DNA from 2 places in the Brevibacterium renqingii genome. Region 2 is predicted to be linked to the other one. Evidence: predicted binding sites of a transcription regulator. Region 2 holds the regulator's gene; the other holds the start of a gene.

Region 1 (8,677 bases), on a different contig from region 2:
CGTGGGGTGGCGGGCGATCGTCGAGGCGGCCAGGCGAGCGACCGCAGTGCGACCGAGCAGCCATCCGACGACCGCCTGCAGCGGCGGCAGGATCCAGGGATTGCCGACGATGACGCCGAGGAAGGTCAGCGCCGCCCCGAGCGCAACGAGGAAGACGCCGACGATGCTCAACCGGTTCTCACTGGCCCCGATGACGGCGCTGACGAGGAAGGTGAGCCCGGTCGACAGCAGGATGAGAGCCGCCGTCAGCGCCCCCATCGAGGCGCGCGCATCCTCGGGGCGCCGTTCGACGGCCTGCGAGGTGGCCTCGATCGGGGAGATACCGGTGATGCGCTGGGCGCCCAGATACGCCGACAGCCAGGTCACGACGATGGTGGCGGCTGCGGGGACGGCCATCATCGGGTCGAACAGTCCGACCTCCTCGGTGATCCGCCCGCCGAGGTAGTGCAGCGTCGCCCACGCGAGCGCTGTCGAGGCGAGGAATGCCAGGACGGCGCTGGGGACGGAGATCAGCAGCCCCTCCACCGAGGCGGCCCGACGCAGCCGTGCCGACGAGGCGCCGATGAGCCGGAGCAGGGCCAGCTGACGGCTGCGACCGGCGATGATGATCGAGAAAGTATTGGCGATGACGATCGCCGAGACGAAGAGCGCGATGAGGAAGAAAGCGAATCCGACGGTGGTCAGCAGCTTCTGTGCGGTGTCCGACTCCGCGACGATCTTGGCCGAGGACAGCCAGGCGGTCAGTATCGCGATGCCCTGCATGATGGCGGTGCCGAAGAGAGCGGCGATGAAGACGACCAGGAAGCTGGGGAAGAACTGGCGCGGATTGGCCAGGATCTCTCGCATCGGATTCATCGGCGACTCCCGCTCTCGGCGCCGTCGTGCAGAAGGCCGGCGTTGCCGCGTGCGACGAGCCCGGCGGCCGTGGCGGCCGCCTCGGCGCGCTCACCATCTGCCGCCTCGGCGCGCTCGTCGAGGTCGAGCATCGTCTGTGCGATCGCCTCGGCGCTGATCGCTTCGTTCATCTCGGTGACGGGAGTGCCGTCGGCGATGAAGACGACACGGTCGGCGTGGGCGGCGACGAGCGGATCGTGGGTGACCAGGACGATCGACTGCCCGAGGTCGCGCACGGCCTCGGACATGATCGCCATGACCTCGCGGCCCGATCGGGCATCGAGGTTGCCGGTCGGTTCGTCGGCGAAGAGGATGTCGGGCCGGGTCGCCAGGGCCCGGGCGATCGCGGTGCGCTGCTGCTGACCGCCCGAGAGCTCACTCGGCCGGTGTTTCAGGCGCGTTTCGAGACCCAACCGGGAGACGATGGTCGAGATCCAGGCCCGCTCCTCGGCATTGGGTCGCCGGTCGTCGAGTTCGAACGGCAGCCGGATGTTCTCCTTGACCGTGAGCGTGGGCACGAGGTTGAACGCCTGGAAGACGAATCCGATCCTCCGCCTGCGCAGGGCCGAGAGCTCCTCCTCGCGCAGACCCGTGATCTCCTTCTCGCCGAGATGGACTGTGCCCGAGGTGGGACGGTCGAGTCCGGCGAGGATGTGCATGAGGGTGGACTTGCCCGAACCCGAGGGCCCCATCACGGCGGTGAGCCGGGCCGGGGCGATGTCGAGAGTGACACGGTTGAGAGCGGTCACTGCCGCCCCGTCGGGGTCGAAGATCTTCGAGACGTTGCGAAGTCGGGCGATGGGCATCGGCGAGACGGTCGTCATGGGTCCTCAACGGTTGCTGCAATCGGTCTTGTCCAGACTAACGAGGATCCGCAGTCAGGAACATGAGAACTGACTGGCCAGTAGTTGTGAGCAGCCTGCACGGCGCGAGATTCCGTGCCGAGGGCATCCGTCGAGAGTTCGCTCTGCGACAGACAGCTCGACGAGGAACCAGAGCCATCTGTCGTAGAGCGAGCTCTCGGCGAATCGTGGTGCGTGTGAATACACCAGTGGCCCGGAACAAGCCGTTCCGGGCCACTGGTGTGTCTCTCAGAGGCGACTCAGGCCGAGCGGAGTGCTCAGTCCTCGTCCTCCTCGTCCTTCTTCTCGACGACCAGGGTCTCGGTGGTGAGAACCAGGGCGGCGATCGAAGCGGCGTTGCGCAGCGCCGAGCGGGTGACCTTGACGGGGTCGATGATTCCGGCGCCGATGAGGTCGCCGTATTCACCGGTCGCGGCGTTGTAGCCCTGGCCGGACTCGAGGTCCTCGACCTTCGACACGACGACGTAGCCGTCGCGGCCGGCGTTCTCGGCGATCCAGCGCAGCGGCTGGACGACTCCGCGCCGGACGATGTCAGCACCGGTGGCCGCATCGCCGGTCAGGTTCAGGTCGTCTCCGGCCAGCACCTTGGCGGCGTGGATCAGAGCCGACCCGCCACCGGCGACGATGCCCTCTTCGATGGCGGCACGAGTTGCGGACACGGCGTCTTCGACGCGGTGCTTGCGCTCCTTGAGCTCCACCTCGGTGGCGGCGCCGACCTTGATGACGGCGACACCGCCGGAGAGCTTGGCCAAGCGCTCCTGCAGCTTCTCGCGGTCCCAGTCGGAGTCGGTGTTCTCGACCTCGGCGCGGATCTGGGCGACACGACCGGCAACAGCATCGTCGGAGCCAGCACCATCGATGATGGTGGTGTTGTCCTTGGTGACGGTGATGGTGCGGGCGTTGCCGAGCTCCTCCAGGGTGACCTGGTCGAGCTTCATGCCCATGTCCGGGGTGACGACCTGGCCACCGGTGAGGACGGCGAGGTCCTCGAGGATGGCCTTGCGGCGGTCACCGAAGCCGGGCGCCTTGACGGCGGCGACGTTGATGATGCCGCGCAGCTTGTTGACGACCAGAGTCGACAGAGCCTCGCCCTCGATGTCCTCGGCGACGATGAACAGCGGCTTGCCGGCCTGCTGCACCTTCTCGAGGACGGGCAGGAGCTCCTGGATGTTGGAGATCTTGCCCTGGTTGATGAGGATGAGAGCGTCGGAGAGCACAGCCTCCTGACGGTCGGCATCGGTCACGAAGTGCGGTGAGAGGAAGCCCTTGTCGAACTGCATTCCCTCGGTGATCTCGAGCTCGACCGATGCGGCCTGGGACTCGTCGATCGTGATGACGCCGTCCTTGCCCACCTTGTCGAAGGCATCGGCGATGAGCTTGCCGATCTCTTCGGAATGAGCGGACAGACCGGCGACGTGCGCGATCTCCGAGGAGTCGGCGACATCGCGGGCGATGGTTCCGAGCTGCTCGGACACGGCCTCGACGGCGGTTTCGATTCCGCGCTTGAGGGCACCGGGAGCGGCACCTGCGGCGACGTTGCGCAGTCCTTCGTTGACGAAGGCCTGAGCGAGAACCGTCGCGGTGGTGGTTCCGTCACCGGCGATATCGTTGGTCTTGGTGGCGACTTCCTTGGCCAGCTGGACGCCGAGGTTCTCGTACGCGTCGTCGACCTCGACCTCACGGGCGATGGTCACGCCATCGTTCGTGATCGTGGGGGCGCCCCACTTCTTGTCGAGCACGACATTGCGGCCCTTGGGTCCCAGCGTCACCTTGACGGTGTCGGCCAGTGTATTGACACCCTTTTCGAGTGCGCGACGAGCTTCGTCGTCGAATTCCAGAGTCTTAGGCATTCGTCCTCCTATCAGTGAAGTAGTTGTTCAGAGGATTCAGCCGATGACGGCGAGCACGTCGCGAGCCGAGAGCACGAGGAACTCTTCGCCTGCGTACTTGACTTCGGTGCCTCCGTACTTGGAGTAGATGACCTTGTCGCCGATGGCGACGTCGACCGGCACGCGGTTTCCGTTGTCAGCGACACGGCCGGGGCCCACTGCGACAACTTCGCCTTCCTGAGGCTTTTCCTTGGCGGTTTCGGGAATGACCAGACCACTGGCGGTAGTCTGCTCTGCTTCGACCTGACGGATGACAATCCGATCTTCGAGTGGCTTGATGGAGACCGACATATCGGGCCCTCTCCCTTCGCTGGGTTCATTCTTCGTTGAGTCAGACGGCGGCTGCTGCCATGAACCTCTCGTCGTCGCGGGTGCCGAGCGATTCGACCGTCCTGTGAAACTGGCACTCATTGAGCGTCAGTGCTAATTCGACTTTAGAACGCTCTTAGCACTCGGTCAACTTGAGTGCCAGCAATTCGTCATGCTCTGGGCGAAAGCTCAGATCGGCGGCTGTCGGCACCCGCGGACTCCGCCCGACGGAGCCGATGCCTGGACGCAGAGAAGCGCCGGCCCCGGGATCTCTCCCGGGACCGGCGCTTCTCACTGACCGGCTCAGCTCATGTGTCGATTGCGGTCAGGACTGGTCGGCGATCAGGCGCAGGTCCACTGTCCCCAGCCTTCCTGAGCCTGCAGCTTCTTCGCACGCTGGAACTGCTCCTGCGGGCTGGCATCCGAGGGATTGCCGCTGCCGCCCATGTTGTGCCAGGTCGAAGGCAGGAACTGGAACAGACCGAAGTGGGTGCCGTTCGAGGCCTTCGGGTCGAAGTTCGACTCGCACTCGACGACCGAATACCACTTGGATCCGGGTCCGCCCAGCATCGCCTTGATCTCTGCGGTGCTCATGGAGCCGCCGCCCGAACCGGAGTCGCCGCCGGTGCTCGAGTCACCGGAATCAGAGCCGCCGGAATCACCGGCGTCACCGGAGTCACCCGAATCGCCCGAGTCGGAGCCACCGGTGTCGGCCGGAGCCTCCTCCTTCTTCTTCGTACCCTGGATGACCACCTTCGCCTTGGGCTCGGAGAGGACCTTCTCGTCCTTCTTCTCCTTCTTCACCTCTTCGCCGTTGATGGTCTTGACCTTGTAGACGACCTGCTTCTCGCCGTCCTTGCCTTCGGACTCGACCTTGGTCTCACCCTCGTAGAGCGAGGAGGACTTCTTGGTCTCGACCTTGGCCTCGATGGCCTGCTTGTCCTTGACGGTCTTCTTCTCGACGCGGTTGACGGTCAGCACCTGACCATCGGAGACGTTGGCGGACATCGGGACGGACAGGAAGTCGTCCTTCTTGAGCTCGATGCCGGTCTCCTTGAGCGCTTCCTTCGCGGTGCCCACGGCGGACGAGACCTTGTGGTCCTTGCCATCAGCGACGACGGTGAGGTCCTTCGATGTGGTCACATCGATGTCGTTGCCCTTTTCCTTCAGCCGCTGGTTGGCCTTCGTGTTGAGGTCGGCGCCCTTCGCATCAACCCCGAGGTCGGCCAGCGCCTGGCCCACGGTGTTCGCGTTGGTCCACTCGTCGGTCTCCTTGCCGTCGACGGAGAGCGAGACCTCCTTCGCGGTGTTGACGGTGATCGTCATGTCCCGGTCGACCTTCGTGTCGACGCCGGGCTTGACCTTGTCACGCTTGCCGAGATCGATGTCGTGGCTGTCGAGGATGTCCCCGACGGTTCCACCGAAGGTCCGGACCTCCTCGCTCTGTCCATTGACGTCCAAGGTCACAGGCTTATTCATGGTCACCACGGCCCCCGTGCCACCCACGAGTCCGGTGATCACTACCGCCTGTGCAGCGATCTGAACCTTGCGGTTCTTGAGAAAATCAATCACAAAAATATCCCTGAGCAGAATTTATCGACCCGTTCACTGTAACCGATTCGTTACACGGTTCGCAAAACATCACGGAAATGTAACGGTGTGAGTTTCCTGAGTGGCCACCTGACCAGGAGTTCCCCGTGTTTTCGGCAGTGTTGCGGTCGTGACATTCACCCGCCGAGGCGGGCCCTGCAGTGCCGTATTCTCGCTCACGTTTCGAGGTGCAGCAGGTTCAGTCCCAGCCGCCGAGTGCCGTCTCTGCGTTGTTCCACACGGCCGAGCACAGCTCCTCCTCGCTCATACCCCGCACCTCGGCGAGCTTCCGGGCGGTGACCGCGGTCAGGTACGGCCCTCCGGGCTTCCCACGGTACGGGTGCGGAGTCAGGAACGGAGCGTCGGTCTCGGTCAGCAGCAGCTCCAGTGGCGCGGCCGCCGCGGCGCGACGCAGCTCTTCGGCGTTCTTGAAGGTGAGGTTGCCGGCGAAGGACATGAAGTAGCCTTGGGCCGCGCATTCTCTGGCCATCTGCTCATCGCCGGAGAAGCAGTGGAAGATCGTGACTTCAGGGGCGCCTTCCTCCTTGAGGATCCGCAGCACATCGGCGTGAGCCTGTCGGTCGTGGATCTGCAGGGCCTTGCCGGTGCGCTTGGCGATCTCGATGTGGGCACGGAAGGAGCGCTGCTGTTCGGCGATGCCCTCCTCACCCGTGCGGAAGTAGTCCAGCCCGGTCTCCCCCACCACGCGCATGCGGTCGTGGGAGGTCACGAGCGTCTCGATCTCGGTGAGCGCATCATCGAGCAGCCCGCGTTCGGCCAGCCTCGGTGCCTCATTGGGGTGCAGGGCGGCGCCGCCGAGCATCCATGTGCGCCCCTCAGACGGGGGCGTCGGCACGGTCCGGAAGTCGGCTGCCTCGGCGGGTGAACCTGCCCCCGCCTGCGCAGCGGAATCACTCGACGCAGCGGCAGCGCCCGCCTCGGCGGCACCGGCGTACTGCGATGCCACCAGCGCGGTCGTCCACCGGGCTGCCGGAAGGTCGCAGCCTATCTGGACGATCCGCTGCACCCCGGCGGCCTGCGCGGTGTCGAAGAAGAAGTCGAGGGAAGGAAACTCCTCGTCCTCATCGGGTCGGACTTCCGGCTCGGGTTCGCCGGCACCCAGCGGCAGCCGAACACCGGTGCAGATGTCCAGGTGGGTATGGGTGTCGACGGCGGGGAAGGCGAGCGGTTCGGGCACCGGTGGATAGGTTCCGGCGGCGCGCGAAGCCATTATTCGGTCTCCTCCACGAACTTCGGGAACACGGGCTCGGGCTTCGGCAGCGGGGTGCCCGGCTCGAGCGGGAACGCCACGGCCGCGAACGACCGGGGATCGACCTCGGCGGCGGCAAGCCCACCGGCGGCCGCCTCGGTGACGTCCGGGGCCAGGCCGGCCGAAGCGTAGGCCGCACCCGCGGCGACACCGATGCCGGCACCCGCGGTCACGGTCTCCATCGCCTCGGCGCCGGACCCCGACTCGACGGCGGTCGGCAGAACCTTGGCACCGGCCTCGCCGACTCCTGCGGGGACGCCGAGGAGGTCGAGGATCTTGCCGGCGGAATCGGGCATGACGGGCTGGATGAGGATCGAGATGATGCGCACGACCTCGATCGTCACCCACAGCACGGTGGCCATGCGCTCGGGGTCGGTCTTCTTCAGCTTCCAGGGCTCCTGGGCGGAGAAGTAGCGGTTGGCCTCGGTCAGCACCTTCCAGCAGGCCTCGACGTAGAGGTGGAGGGCCTGTGTGTCGACGTGGCGGCGTGCGGTGTCGGGCACGGCGCGGGCGAGCGCGAGCAGGGATTCATCGGCCTCGGTGAGGGTGCCGGGCTGCGGGACCTGGGCGTCGCAGTTCTTCGCGATCATCGACAGCGAGCGCTGGGCGAGGTTGCCGTATTCGTTGGCGAGGTCGGCGTTCTTGCGGGTGATGATCGAGTCCTTCGTGTAGGACCCGTCGTTGCCGTAGGAGAACTCGCGGAAGAGGAAGAAGCGCAGGGTGTCGAGGCCGAAGGCGTCGACGAGGTCGATGGGATCGACGACGTTGCCGACGGACTTCGACATCTTCTCGCCGGCGTTGAAGAGGAAGCCGTGGGCGTGGACGCGTCCGGGCAGCTCGATGCCGGCGCTCATGAGGAAGGCCGGCCAATACACGCTGTGGAAGCGGATGATGTCCTTGCCGATGATGTGGACGTCGGCAGGCCACCATTTGGCGAACCTCTCTTCGTCGTCCGGGTAGCCGACGGCGGTGATGTAGTTCGTCAGGGCGTCGATCCACACGTACATCACGTGCTTCTCGTTGCCGGGGACCGGCACGCCCCAGTCGAAGGTGGTGCGGGAGACCGAGAGGTCCTTGAGCCCGGAGGCGACGAAGGAGGCGATCTCGTTGCGACGGGAGTCGGGGCCGATGAACTCAGGGTGGTTCTCGTAGAGTTCGAGCAGCTTGTCCTGGTACTTCGACAGCCGGAAGAAGTAGGACTCCTCTTCCGTCCAGGTCACCTCGGTGTGGGTCTCCTTGGACAGGCGGACACCGTCGACGACCTCGGTCTCGTCCTGCGTGTAGTAGGCCTCGTCGCGGACGGAGTACCAGCCGGAGTAGGTGTCGAGGTAGATGTCACCGGCCTCTTCGAGCTTGCGCCAGATAGCCTGGCAGGTCGCGTAGTGGTCTTCGTCGGTCGTGCGGATGAACCGGTCGAAGGTCGAGCCGAGGGCGAGCTGCGTGTCGCGGAAGTTCTTCGCGTTGTCGTCAGCGAGCTCCTTGGGTGTGATGCCGAGCTTGTTCGCCGCCTGGAGCATCTTCAGCCCGTGCTCATCAGTGCCGGTGCAGAAGAAGACCTCATGATTGTCCAGTCGCTTGAACCGGGCGATCGTGTCGGCCGCAATGTACTCATAGGCGTGCCCGATGTGAATGGCCCCGTTCGGGTAGGCAATCGCTGTCGTCAAGTAGTAACCCATAGGCCACTCAGTCTAAGGGACGCTCCGACCCCGGCGCGCACAGGTCCGCGGGGGCGCTGGCGCGCAGAGGCGCTCCCGGGAGCTCGGTCTGCGGGGGCGCAGAGCGCAGGGGCCGCCCCCGCGAGCTCGGTCCGCCGGGGCGCAGAGTGCAGGGGTGTCCCGGGAGCTCGGTCTGCGACAGAAAGC
Region 2 (8,677 bases):
GCCAGGTAGGTCTTGCCGGTTCCGGCGGGGCCGATGCCGAAGGTGATCGTGTGGTTGCGGATGGCCTTGACGTAGTCGTGCTGGCCCATCGTCTTCGGGCGGATCGACTTTCCCCGGGTGGACAGGATGTTCGTGCCCAGCACCGTCGAGGCCGCCGCCCCTTCGGAGGAGAACTTCGTGACCCGCTCGATCGTTTCCTCATTGATCCGGTGACCGGCGGCATGGAGCTTCTTGAGCTCGCCGATCACGCTGACGAACGCCTCGACACGTCGGGGCTCGCCCGCGGCCTGGACCTGGTTGGCCCGCACGTGGATGTCGAGGTCGTCGAAGGTCCGCTCCAGTGCGCGCAGGTTCGTCTCCCCGGGGCCGAAGAATTCGACGAGGTCGATGGAATCGGGCAGGACGAGGCGGACGGTGTCGGACTCGCCGGGGCTGCCGTCCGCATCGACCGCTTCCGGGTCGGTCGTGTTCACAGGGTTCTCGGGTGGGTGGGTGATGTCCAGAATGTTCCTTTGCGTGGGGGCTCACCGTCGCCGGCGGCGCCTGGTTGTGCTTCCATCCTAGTCCGATGTCTCACCAACGGCCCAATGAATTCTGCACCATGACGAGGCCCGCGGAGCCGGCGGACGAGGAGCGCAGGACGGTCGGGCCCAGCAGCACCGGGGCTGCGCCGATGCCGCTCAGCGCCTCGAGTTCGCCGTCGCTGATGCCGCCTTCGGGACCGACGACGATGACGATGCGTTCAGGCCGGACCGCAGCGCCGGAGTCGGACTCAGTCGATTCGGTCCCGGCAGCGGGCGAATGCTCGGTCTCGGCAGCGGCAGCGCCGCCGGAGCCCCCGAGGTCTCGCAGCGCCTGGGAGAGCCTGCGCTGCGCCGTCTCGTGGAGGACGAAGACCGCATCGGTCTCGCCCAGGCGCTGGATCAGGGAGGTGCCGCGGACCAGTTCGTGCAGTGCGGGGAACCGGGAGCGCCGGGCCTGCAGTGAGGCGGAGCGGAGCAGATGCTCCCATTTCGCGGCCATCTTCTCGCGCTTCTTCGCCGGCCAATCGGCGATTGAGCGTTCGGCGGCCCAGGGAATGACCTCGTCGACGCCGATCTCGGTGGCCGCCTCGATGGCCTGCAGATCACGGTCGCCCTTGGCCAGGGCCTGGACGAGGACGAGCCGGGGTCGGTTCGCCGCTTCCGTGATCACCTCGGCGACGTCGATCTCCATCCCCGTCGCCGAGGCGGCCGTGACGGTGCCGCGGGCGCGCGTGCCCGCTCCGTCGACGATCTCGATCTGCTCCCCGGGGCCGATCCGACGCACCCGCACCGCATGCCCGGCCACGTCCTCACCGACGGCGAGCACCTGACCGGCGACCGCCTCGGCGGCACGGGTGCAGCGGAAGACGGGAAGAGTCACCGACCGGCGAACCTCTCGCGCATGCGGGAGAACACGCCGCGGCTCTCGGTGGTGATCTGGGCTCGCGGGGCCTCTTCTCCGCGCAGCTGCGCGAGCTTCTCGATCAGTTCCCGCTGTTCGTCGTCGAGCTTGTCGGGTGTGAGCACGTCGACGGTGATGAGCAGGTCGCCGCGAGTCTCCGAACGCAGGCGGGTGGCGCCGAGCCCGGCGAGCTTGACGACCGTGCCCGACTGGGTGCCGGCGGCGATGCTGAGGTCCTGGGTGCCGTCGAAGGTGTCGAACGGGATGGTCGCGCCCAGGGTAGCGGCGGTCATCGGCACGGAGACCGAGGCGCGCAGATTGTCTCCGTCGCGCTGGAACACCTCGTGGCGGGTGACCATGACTTCGACGAAGAGGTCTCCGGCCGGTCCGCCGCCCGGTCCGACCTCGCCCTGACTGCTCAGCTGGATGCGGGTGCCGTCGGAGACGCCGGCGGGGATGCGGATCTTCATCGTCCGCTGCTTGCGCACGCGGCCGTCGCCCTGGCAGTTGAGGCACGGGTTGGGGATGACGGTTCCGAAGCCGTGGCAGGCATTGCAGGTCTGGTTCGTGACCATCTGTCCCAGCAGAGTGCGGGTCATGCGCTGGACGCTGCCGGCACCGTGGCACAGGCTGCAGGTCTCGACAGAGGTTCCCTCCTGCGTACCGGCTCCCGAGCAGGTGTCGCAGACGACCGCGGTGGTCACATCGAGATCGACGTTCCCGCCGAAGGCCGCGGTCTTGAGATCGATGCTGACGCCGACGAGGGCGTCCTTGCCGCGCTGGGTGCGTGGGATCGGGCCGCCGGCCTGACCGCCTCCGCCGCCGAAGAAGGTTTCGAAGATGTCTCCGAAACCGCCGAAGCCGCCTCCGGCCGGGAAGCCCTGTCCGTTCTCTCCCCCGCCCATGTCGTAGTTGCGGCGCTTCTCCGGGTCGGAGAGCACATCGTAGGCCAATGAGATGGCCTTGAACTCGTCTTCGTGGCCGGGGTTGACGTCCGGGTGGTACTTGCGTGCCAATTTCCGGTACGACGACTTGATCTCAGCCGCAGAAGCGTCCTTGGACACTCCGAGTGTTTCATAGTGATCGGCCACAGAAACTTCTCTCTCCCTGATGGTGTGTGTTCTTCATATTCGTGGTGGTCGGCCGCCGGCTGCCCTGACCGGTGCGGCGGCTCCTCATCCCCTGTCGAGCAGTGAGGACACGTACTTCGCGACGGCTCTGACGGCCGAGATCGTCGTCGGATAGTCCATTCTCGTCGGTCCCAGTACCGCCAGGCGGGCCGAGGAACCTGCGTCATGACCATATTCGGCGGCCACGACGGATGTCGAACTGAACGATTCGTGAGTATTCTCACGACCGATGCGCACGCTGATCTCCTCTTGGTCCTCAGCCATCGACGTCAGCAGCTTGAGCAGCACCACCTGCTCTTCGAAGGCTTCGAGGATCGGCGCCATCTGCTCGCCGAACTCATGCCCGGAGCGGGCGAGATTGGCGGTGCCGGCCATGATGATGCGCTCCTCGCGGGTCGCGGCGACGAGATCGATGACCGCGGCTCTGATCTTCTCCAGTCCGAGCTCGTCCCGATCTTCGGCCTCGGCGGAGACCGACTCGGCGGCGACCGGGGTGTGCCCGGCTCCGGCGGCCTTGCCCATGACATGGGAGAGCTTCTTCCCGGCGAACTCGGCATTGATCCGATCGCGGATGCCGCGCACTCCCTCGTCGTCGAGCAGCTGACCCAGTGTGACGGTCTTCTGTTCGACCTGCCCCGCATCGGTGATGAGGACCACGAGGACCCGGCTCGGTCCGAGGCCGACGATCTCGATGTGCTTGATCCGTGCCAATGACACCGTCGGATACTGGATCAGCGCCACTTGGTGCGTCAGTCCGGAGAGCACCCGCACCGTGCGGTCGAGCATCTCGTCGAGTTCGACGTCGCCGTCGATGAGCTGGAAGATCGCCCTGCGCTCGGCCTGGGTGAGCGGTTTGAACTCATCGATGCGATCGACGAACATCCGGTAGCCGAGATCAGTCGGAATCCGTCCGGCCGAGGTGTGCGGCTGGGCGATGTACCCCTCCTGTTCGAGGTGGGCCATATCGTTGCGGATCGTCGCGGGTGAGACCCCGAGCGTGTGTCGTTGGACGATGGCCTTCGAGCCGACGGGTTCGTTCGTCGCGACGAAGTCCTCGACGATGGCGCGCAGGACCTGCGCCCGTCTGCCGTCGTTCATCGCTGACCTCCCCACACGCTTGGCACTCATTAGCACTGAGTGCCAATTCTACGCCTCTTCGCAGGTGATTTCATTTCACGGGTGAGGTTGCGCGCTTTCTCATCCCCGCCGGAGGGTCACCGCACTTCCAACGTGGCGGGCCATTATGGTGGGTGCCTGTGAATGCTTTCGATCGCTATGGATCCGACGTCCTCTCCGGCAGCTCCCCGTCCTCACACCGTCCGAAGAAGTCACGCCCGGTCGAGCTCGGGCTCGGGATGGTGCTCGAAGACGCGATGAGCGGGTATGTCGGAGCCGTCATCGGGGCCAAGAAGACCACGGCCGGCATCATCGTCGAGCTCGAGGATCGGCAGGGCAAGGTCCGGGCATTCCCGCTGGGACCGGGGTTCCTGCTCGAGGGGCAGCCGGTCGATCTCCGCCTGCCGGCGAAGAAGAAGCCGACCGCCCCGAGTCGCACGGCCTCGGGTTCGCGAGTCGTCGAAGGAGCCCGAGCACGTGTGGCGCGCGGGTCTCGCATCTGGGTCGAGGGCAAGCACGACGCCGAGCTGGTCGAGAAGATCTGGGGCGACGATCTGCGCATCGAAGGAGTCGTCGTCGAACCCCTCGGCGGACTCGACGACGTCGCCGACAAGCTCGCAGCGTTCGGACCCGACAAGGACCATCGTGTGGGCGTGCTGGCCGATCATCTCGTGAAGGGGACGAAGGAGTCGAAGATCGCCGAGGCGGTCCGGGCCGATCCCCGCTATCGCGACGTCGTCCACATCATCGGACATCCCTATGTCGACATCTGGCAGGCGGTCAAACCGCACGTCGTCGGCATCGATCAGTGGCCGGTCGTTCCCCGCGGTGAGGATTGGAAGACCGGGATCCTGAGTCGGATCGGGTGGCCGCACGCCGATCACCGCGATGTCGCCCGCGGCTGGGCGCGCATCCTCGGGAAGGTGTCGACCATCGCCGATGTCGAACCGGCCCTGTCCGGTCGTGTCGAGGAGCTCATCGACTTCGTCACGGTCGGCTGACTCCGCTGTTCGCTCGGCGGCGGCGAAGCCTTCTCAGAAGCCGCATGTTGCAGAATCGGCACAGCATTCGCTCAGCTCGCCATGCCCCGCGACCGAGGGCTGGGCTAGGGTGAAACGACAGAGGCAGTGAAAGGATCATCATGTCGTTCGACCCCCAGCAGCCGAACAACGGCCGCCCCATGCCGCCGAACTACTCCCAGGCGTCGGGACCCCAGCAGCCGTACACTTCGCAGCCGGGCACCGGCCGGTCCGGGCCGCGCAGCTATGGCTCTGCGCAGCCCGGTTATGGGCGCCCGGGCCACGGGCACCCCCAGCCCGGTTACGGACAGCCCGGCTGCGTCGGTCCTCCGCCGGTCGGCAATCCCGCACTGTTCGATTCGCAGATGCTGCCCGAGGCCGCCTATGGACCGGGTTCCGACCGGTTCTGGAGGGTCGGCGAGCAGGAACGGTCAGCGGCGATGTGGGCTCACCTCGGCACTTTGATCTTCGGGTTCATGCCGCTCGTCATGTTCCTCGTCAAGAAGGACGAATCCCCGTTCGTGCGCGAGCATTCGCGACAGGGCCTCAACGCCATGATCACGAACGCGATCATCAGCTCTGCTGCGGCGTTCGTGCTCGGGATCCTCGGTTTCATCCTGGCCTTGGTGACGTTCGGGCTGGGCATCTTCATCGTCTACGGCGCCGTGATCGTTCCGATCGTCTATGCCGTTCTCTACGTCATCGCCGCCGTCGCGGCCAACCGAGGCGAGGGATACAGGTTTCCGCTCGTCTTCGACTTCGTGAAGTAGGCTTGCTCGTCACACATACCCGTCGCCCGGGACGGTGCATTCGCAGGACGCGATTCGACCAGCCAGCTGGGTGACTGTGGTGTGATCGAAACTCAGAAAGGGTCTCTCATGTCGGACAATCCTCAGCAGCCGTACGGGTCTCAGCAGCAGCCGTATGGCGGCTACGGTCACCCGGGCGCCGCTTCCGCCCACTCCCCCGCGGCCGGTGTCCCCATCGGCGCTGCACTGCCCGATGCCGCCTACGGCCCGCACTCGGTCGGATTCTGGAACGCCGACCAGACGGAGCGCTCGACGGCGATGTGGTCCCATCTGGCCCATGCCGCCACCTATGTCGTCGGGCTCGGATGGATCGTCACTCTCATCCTCTTCATCATCAACAAGGACAGGTCGCCGTTCTTGCGCCATCACACCGCGCAGTCACTCAATCTGCTGATCATCGGCGTCATCGCGGGATTCGCCATCGGCCTCGTCGGGGGAATTCTCACGATCGTCGGCATCGGATTCCTCATCCTGCTGCTGCTTCCCGTCCTCTCGATCTACATGATCGTCATCGAGGTCATCGCCTGCATGGCGGCGAATCGCGGTGAGGGCTACCGAATCCCGCTGACTCCGAACTGGATCAGGTAGACCGGACGTTCCGACCGTCCGCACCGATGTGCGACCGCCCCGATCCTCGGGCGAGGGTCGGGGCGGTCGCTTTTCACCGGAGGCGATGGACTCAGACGTATTCGGTGAGGATGCGCACCATGTGGTCGGCGAGCAGGCGTCCGTGCAGGGTCGGCCTGAACCAGCCGTCTGCTGCACCGTCGGGGTCGAGCAGCCCCTGCCTGACGAAGGTTCTGATCGCCTGCTCACTGCCTGCACCGAGGGAATCCAGGCGCAGCTCGGAATCGATGCGGGCGGCCAGCATGATCCTTTCGATCTCCCGCGTCTGCTCATCGAGGATCTCACGGCCGATCGACGGCGACTGCCCGGCGAGAAGCCGGTCACTCCATGCCCGCGGGTGCTTGGCGTTCCAGAACCGCACTCCCCCGACGTGGGAGTGCGCACCGGGGCCGTAGCCCCACCAATCGGCGCCCTGCCAATAGGCCATATTGTGCAGGCACCTGGTCTCCGGACCGGTCGACCAGTTGCTCACCTCGTACCAGTGCAGACCGGCGGCGGTCATCGCGGCATCGGCGATCTCATACTTGTCGGCCAGGTCGTCCTCATCGGGCATCGGCAGCCGGCCGCGGCGAACCATCGCCCCCATCTTCGTCCCGGGTTCGATGATGAGCGAATAGGCCGAGATGTGATCGACTTCGTTGGACAGCGCGACGTCGAGCGAACGGCGCCAGTCCTCGATCGACTCCCCCGGTGTGCCGTAGATGAGATCGAGGCTCAGATCGAGTCCTGCTTCCTTCACCCACCGGGCCACCTCGGGGATCTTCTCCGGATCGTGGGTTCGGTCGAGGGTCGCGAGCACATGCGGAACAGCCGATTGCATGCCCATCGAGATGCGGGTGAATCCGGCACCGGCCAAGGTGGCGATGTACGCGGGATCCAAGGTGTCGGGATTCGCCTCGGTCGTGACCTCGACGTCGGCGGCCAATCGGAAGCGGGCGCGGATGTCGTCCATCACCCCGGCGAGCACCCCGGCGGCGAGCAGCGTCGGTGTGCCTCCCCCGAAGAAGATCGTCGAGACCTCGCGGTCCCCCGCGCCCGCCTCGGCGAGGGTGGACACGGACAGGTCGAGCTCACGAGCGAGATTGGCCCGGTAGTCGTCGCGGGAAGCACCCGGCCCGAGGTCCTCGGCGGTGTAGGTGTTGAAATCGCAGTAGCCGCAGCGGACCCGGCAGTAGGGAACGTGGACGTAGAGGCTCAGCCCGCGATCCGCGGCCCCGACCCCCGCCGAGGCAGGGAGTGAGCCGTCGCGCGGTGGCACCTCTCCGGACGGTTGTGTGGGCACTTACTTCTTGCTGTCCTTGGTCTCCGGCTCATCGGAGGACAGCGCTGCGATGAAGGCGTCCTGCGGGACTTCCACGGTGCCGACCATCTTCATCCGCTTCTTGCCCTCCTTCTGCTTCTCGAGCAGTTTGCGCTTGCGGCTGATGTCACCGCCGTAGCACTTGGACAGCACGTCCTTGCGGATGGCGCGGATGGTCTCGCGGGCGATGATCCGCGAGCCGATGGCCGCCTGGACGGGCACCTCGAACTGCTGGCGCGGGATGAGCTTGCGCAGCTTGCCGGCCATCGCGACGCCGTAGGAGTAGGCGTTGTCGCGGTGGACGATCGCGGAGAACGCATCGACCTGGTCGCCGTGCAGCAGGATGTCGACCTTGACGAGATCGGCCGGGTCCTCCCCGTCATCGGAGTAGTCGAGGGTCGCATAGCCCTTGGTCCGTGACTTGAGCTGGTCGAAGAAGTCGAAGACGATCTCGGCCAGAGGCAGCCGGTACCGGATCTCGACGCGGTCCGAGGACAGGTAGTCCATGCCCTGCAGGCTGCCCCGCCGGGTCTGGCACAGCTCCATCACCGCACCGATGTAGTCGCTGGGCGTCAGGATCGTCGCCCGGACCATGGGCTCTCTGACCTCCTTGATCTTTCCGGTGGGGTACTCGCTCGGGTTCGTCACCGTCGTCTCGGTCCCGTCCTCCATGGTCACGTCGTAGATGACGCTCGGCGCGGTGGAGATGAGGTCGAGGTCGTATTCGCGTTCGAGCCGGTCGCGGAGCACCTCGAGGTGGAGCAGGCCGAGGAAGCCGCACCGGAAGCCGAAGCCCAGCGCCGTCGACGTCTCCGGCTCATAGGCCAAGGAGGCGTCGTTGAGTTTGATCTTGTCGAGAGCATCCCGCAGGACCGGGTAGTCCGAGCCGTCGATCGGGAACAGCCCCGAATACACCATCGGCTGGGGCTCCTTGTAGCCTTCGAGCGGTTCTGCCGCGGGAGAGGATGCGAGGGTGACGGTGTCGCCGACCTTCGACAGCCGCACATCCTTGACACCGGTGATGAGGTAGCCGACCTCGCCGACGCCCAGGCCCTTCGTCGCCTGCGGTTCCGGGGCGGAGACGCCGATCTCGAGCAGTTCGTGGGTGCTGCCGGTCGACATCATCTCGATCTTCTCGCGCGGTCTGAGCGAGCCGTCGACGAGGCGGACGTAGGTGACCACGCCGCGGTAGGTGTCGTAGACGGAGTCGAAGATCATCGCCCGGGCCGGTGCCTCGGCGTCGCCAACGGG

The links. Region 2 encodes HrcA, which represses chaperone genes, less so after heat shock. Its sites were predicted from a motif close to TTNGCACTCGNNNNNNNCGAGTGCNAA; they were not measured.
Region 1: a site for HrcA is predicted at 4,092-4,118, ahead of groES (co-chaperone GroES). Genes of this name have one in related genera too.

Annotation. Positions count from the first base shown of each region.
Region 1 covers NZ_JADBHG010000001.1:500,724-509,400, forward strand. The annotation lists gene IIE29_RS02255 (FtsX-like permease family protein) at 1-855, opposite strand, end outside; gene IIE29_RS02260 (ABC transporter ATP-binding protein) at 852-1,718, opposite strand; gene groL (chaperonin GroEL) at 2,015-3,607, opposite strand; gene groES (co-chaperone GroES) at 3,644-3,937, opposite strand; gene IIE29_RS16980 (ubiquitin-like domain-containing protein) at 4,298-5,527, opposite strand; gene IIE29_RS02280 (TatD family hydrolase) at 5,745-6,776, opposite strand; gene metG (methionine--tRNA ligase) at 6,776-8,491, opposite strand.
Region 2 covers NZ_JADBHG010000003.1:191,936-200,612, reverse strand. The annotation lists gene IIE29_RS08310 (PhoH family protein) at 1-473, opposite strand, end outside; gene IIE29_RS08305 (16S rRNA (uracil(1498)-N(3))-methyltransferase) at 574-1,404, opposite strand; gene dnaJ (molecular chaperone DnaJ) at 1,401-2,516, opposite strand; gene hrcA (heat-inducible transcriptional repressor HrcA) at 2,601-3,653, opposite strand; gene IIE29_RS08290 (DUF3097 domain-containing protein) at 3,806-4,672, shown strand; gene IIE29_RS08285 (DUF4870 domain-containing protein) at 4,813-5,460, shown strand; gene IIE29_RS08280 (DUF4870 domain-containing protein) at 5,569-6,087, shown strand; gene hemW (radical SAM family heme chaperone HemW) at 6,179-7,408, opposite strand; gene lepA (translation elongation factor 4) at 7,409-8,677, opposite strand, start outside.